Regions from separate parts of the Rhodoferax sp. P2_H8_2 genome, predicted to be linked through region 1. Evidence: predicted binding sites of a transcription regulator. Region 1 holds the regulator's gene; the other holds the start of a gene.
The links. The regulator FNR, encoded in region 1, switches genes on or off when oxygen is low (the NO sensors DNR and NnrR bind a similar motif). The targets are predictions, from matches to a motif close to TTGATNNNNATCAA.
Positions count from the first base shown of each region.

Region 2: clpB (ATP-dependent chaperone ClpB) is a predicted target of FNR. The motif match lies at 1,407-1,420, and genes of this name have one in related genera.

Region 1 covers NZ_JBFUFW010000004.1:89,100-91,500, forward strand. Annotated here, with positions in the region: gene AC1DV6_RS08825 (FixH family protein) at 1-224, shown strand, start outside; gene AC1DV6_RS08830 (hypothetical protein) at 252-470, shown strand; gene fnr (fumarate/nitrate reduction transcriptional regulator Fnr) at 477-1,196, opposite strand; gene hemN (oxygen-independent coproporphyrinogen III oxidase) at 1,370-2,401, shown strand, end outside.
Region 2 covers NZ_JBFUFW010000014.1:1,775-4,175, forward strand. Annotated here, with positions in the region: gene clpB (ATP-dependent chaperone ClpB) at 1-1,316, opposite strand, end outside; gene AC1DV6_RS17890 (molybdenum cofactor biosynthesis protein MoaE) at 1,518-2,018, opposite strand; gene dapA (4-hydroxy-tetrahydrodipicolinate synthase) at 2,285-2,401, shown strand, end outside.

The DNA.
Region 1 (2,401 bases):
ATGTGTGGTTGGTGATCTCCGGGCCTGCGATTGTGGTGGTCGCCAGTTTCGTCACGATGTATCTCGCTGTCACCCGTGCAGACCCCGTGCTGGACGAAGACTATTACCGCAAGGGCATCAACATCAACAAGACCTTGCCGGATCAGCAGCCCGGAATGGTGCCAGCGGTGCAGGGACGCAACCACTTGGCCAGCGATGCGCCGCCCGCCACCAAGGCGCCTTGAGGGAATCTCGCCATGCAACAACGCCTGATGTGGATTGCCTGGCCTTCGTTTCTGATGGCGGGCGTCATCGAAATGCTGGTGTTTGCATTGGTGGACCCGCAGGACCTGAACTGGTTTGGACATCCGCTGGACATGTCGCGCCAGGGCGTTTACACGCTGTCTTTTTTTATCTTCTGGTTTGTAGTCAGCGTAAGCAGCGCGTTGACAGCCATGCTGGCGATGTCATCCGCAGAGACCAACGACTAGGCTGCGCTAACTGCAGACCTTGGGGTTGACGATGTCCTTGAGCGCCTCGGTCTGGAGGATGCGCACATGGCGCTGCTTGACTTCAACGATGCCGTCCTCCACAAACTTGGAAAACGTGCGGCTGACCGTTTCGAGTTTGAGGCCCAGGTAGCTGCCAATCTCTTCGCGCGTCATGCGCAATACCAGTTCTGACTGCGAGAACCCCCGCGCATGCAGGCGCTGCACGAGATTCAGCAAAAAGGCCGCAAGACGCTCTTCGGCGCGCATGCTGCCTAAAAGCAGCATCACGCCGTTCTCGCGCACGATCTCGCGACTCATGATCTTGTGCACATGGCGCTGCAGCGAACTGATCTCGCGCGACAGCTCTTCAATGCGGTCAAACGGCATCACGCACACCTCGGCATCTTCGAGCGCCACCGCGTCGCAGGTGTGGTGGTCGTTGACGATGCCGTCCAGGCCCATCACTTCCCCCGCCATCTGAAAGCCTGTCACCTGGTCGCGCCCATCTTCAGAGGCCACGCAGGTCTTGAAAAAACCGACGCGAATTGCATACAGGCTGGTGAACTTCTCGCCATTGCGAAACAGCAGTTCACCGCGTTTGACCTTGCGCCGGGTGGAGACGACGTCGTCGATCTTTTCCAGTTCCTGTTCGCTCAAGCCCAGCGGCATGCACAACTCGCGCAGATTGCAGTTGGAGCATGCGACCTTGATGGCTTGCGGGTGCATGGACACCACCGGAATGCTTTCAATGGCAGCGTGCGGATGGGGGGCGTGGTGAAGCATGGGGTTTTCCTGATACAGGTCAATTATCGAACCGACCAATCTTCAGAGTCTTGATCCAGGTCAAGTCATCCGTCAACCGCTTGGCGCACATTGCAGTCTGGAAGACTAAAAAGCGTATGCAAACCATTCAAAACACGATCAATGACACACTCGGAGGCTTGCCTCTGGATGCTCTGGTGCGCCGTTTCGATATCTCGGGGCCTCGCTATACCTCGTATCCTACAGCCGACCGCTTTATTGAGGCTTACACGGAGCAGGACTATGTCCAGTCGCTGACACAGCGTCGCAATGGCCCCAGTGCACTGGCCTTGCCACTGTCGCTGTACGTGCATATTCCGTTTTGTGCATCGCTTTGCTATTACTGCGCCTGCAACAAGATCATCACCAAGCACCACAGCAAATCTGCCGAATATCTGCGTTACCTGAATCGCGAAATTGATCTGCACACTGCGCTGGTCGGCACAGGGCAGGTGGTCAGCCAGTTGCATCTGGGTGGCGGTAGCCCTACGTTCATGAACGACGACGAGCTGCGGCAGCTGATGGGCATGCTGCGGCGCAATTTCAGCTTTGCGCCTGGCGGGGAGTATTCGATTGAAGTCGATCCGCGCACTGTAGATGCTGAGCGGCTGGATACGCTGGCCGAACTGGGCTTTAACCGCCTGAGTTTTGGCGTGCAGGACTTTGACCCTGCGGTACAAAAAGCGGTGCATAGAGTGCAACCCGCCGAGCAGGTGTTCGCGCTGGTGGAAGCTGCGCGCGCCAAGGGCTTTGAGTCCATCAATGTCGATTTGATTTACGGCCTGCCACAGCAAACACCGGAATCTTTCGCCCGCACACTGGCCCAGGTGGTCGAATTGCGGCCCGACCGCATTGCTCTGTACGCATATGCCCATTTGCCAGATCGCTTCAAGCCGCAACGCCGCATCCACACGATAGAACTGCCGGCAGGTTCGGCCAAGCTGTCCATGCTGTCGCAGTCGTTGGAGCGCTTTATGGGCGCGGGCTATGTCTACGTGGGCATGGACCACTTTGCGCTTCCGACAGATTCGCTGGCGGTGGCCAAACGGCAAGGCCGTCTGCATCGCAATTTCCAGGGCTACAGCACTCAACCTGATTGCGACCTGATCGCGCTGGGCGTCTCATCCATT
Region 2 (2,401 bases), on a different contig from region 1:
AGACGCTTGCGGGATGCATCGTCTTTCTCGCGCTTCACGGCTTCGCGCTCGATCTGCAACTGGATCAAACGGCGATCCAGCTTGTCCATGACTTCGGGCTTGGAGTCCAGTTCGATCTTGATCTTGCTGGCCGCTTCGTCGATCAAATCGATGGCCTTGTCGGGAAGGAAACGGTCAGTGATGTAGCGGTGGCTCAACTCGGCCGCGGCCACGATGGCGGGGTCGGTGATATCCACGCCGTGGTGCACTTCGTAGCGCTCTTTCAGGCCACGCAAGATGGCGATGGTAGCTTCCACCGTGGGCTCACCCACCAGAATCTTCTGGAAGCGACGCTCCAGCGCAGCGTCTTTTTCGATGTACTTGCGGTATTCATCCAGTGTGGTCGCGCCCACGCAGTGCAACTCGCCACGCGCCAGTGCCGGCTTGAGCATATTGCCCGCATCCATCGCGCCCTCCGCCTTGCCCGCGCCCACCATGGTGTGCAGCTCGTCAATAAACACGATGGTCTGACCTTCGTCCTTGGCCAGATCCTTCAACACATTTTTCAGGCGCTCTTCAAACTCACCACGGAACTTGGCACCAGCCAGCAGCGAGGCCATATCGAGCGACAACACGCGTTTGCCCTTCAGCGAATCGGGCACTTCGCCAGCCACGATGCGCTGTGCTAAACCCTCAACGATGGCGGTCTTGCCGACACCGGGCTCGCCGATTAGTACGGGGTTGTTCTTGGTACGGCGTTGCAGCACCTGAATCGCGCGGCGGATCTCATCATCGCGGCCGATCACCGGGTCTAGCTTGCCCATGCGGGCACGTTCGGTCAGATCAATGCAGTATTTCTTCAGCGACTCGCGCTGGTCTTCGGCATCAGCGCTGTCCACGTTTTGGCCGCCACGCACTGCTTGAATAGCCGCTTCCAGGCTCTTGCGCGTCAGGCCATTGGCCCGAACGAGGTTGCCAATATCCAACTTGCTGTCCGTCAATGCCAACAGAAACAACTCGCCAGCGACAAACTGGTCGTTGCGCTTGATCGCCTCTTTCTCCGCAGCCTGCAACAGCGTGACCATGTCACGCCCGACTGTCACCTGCTCATGGCCTTGAACTTGGGGGAGGCGTTTGACAGCAGCCTCAGCGGCGGCGAGCAAACCCGCCACATTGACGCCCGCGCGGTTCATCAGCGCTTTGGGGCCATCGTCCACCCGGATCATCGCGGCCAATACGTGGACTGGCTCGATGTACTGGTTGTCATTGCTCAGCGCCAGTGTCTGGGCTTCGCCCAGAGCTTCCTGAAATTTGGTGGTGAGTTTTTCGATTCGCATGGCTATTTCCTTGATTGCTACCAAGCTTGGGGGCAACAGCCGCAAATTTCAAGTGCGACACCGCACGCAAAGGTAGTTTCAAGTGACAGGTTGACACACATCAAGTAAGCAGGAGAAGGGAATGCCGGGGGCCGATTTGTGCGCGTTTGGCACCATGAGGCACCCGGCATTCCCTTCTCTGGCCGACGCCACAACAGAAGTTCAACCGAAGTTGGATACCGTAATGCCCCACTTGGCCAAAGCAGCATCATCGCTAACCCGCGCATCCACCCACTGCGCACCTTGCGGCGTGGTTTCCTTCTTCCAGAATGGTGCCTGCGTCTTCAAATAGTCCATCAAAAACTCGCATGCCTGAAAGCTCTCGCCGCGATGCGCCGATGTCACAGCCACCAGCACGATCTGGTCCAGTGGCTGCAACAGGCCCACGCGGTGGATCACTCGTGCACCCAAAATATCAAAGCGTTCGAACGCCTCGTCAATCATGGCATCGATGGCCTTCTCGGTCATGCCAGGGTAATGCTCCAGCTCCATTGCGCTGATGTCGCATGGACCACCCGCGGTTCGGTCACGCACGGTGCCGATGAAGCTGCACACCGCACCTACGCGCGGGTCACCCGCACGCAGTGCCGCCAACTCGGCGCTAAGGTCAAAGTCTGCGGTCTGGATGGTCACTCGATGTGTAGCAAATGCGGAACGGTCCATGCCGGAATTGTGGCACCGTCTGCCGCGCCCCGTTAAGATGAGTGCATGTTTGCTGCCATGTCCATCGCCCTCGCCTTCGCCCTCTCCGGTGCGTTGGCGTCTGCTATGAACGCCAGCAAATCCAAAAAGCCAAAGCTCATCTGACCGGAGCTGCGGTTCCGTCCTCGGATGAGCGATGGAACTGCCAGACCCCACCCCCGTTTTGCTGTCCCGCGCGCCTCTGACGATGGTTCATTCATCGGTCATGCTTTCTAAAGGACAAACGCGTGCCAACTTTCAGCAACTTCTCGGGGCTGTGGATTCCCCTGATCACCCCTTTTTCTAACGGAGCGGTAGACCACCCTGCCCTCGCCCGTCTTGTGCGGCACTTGCGCGCCACCGGC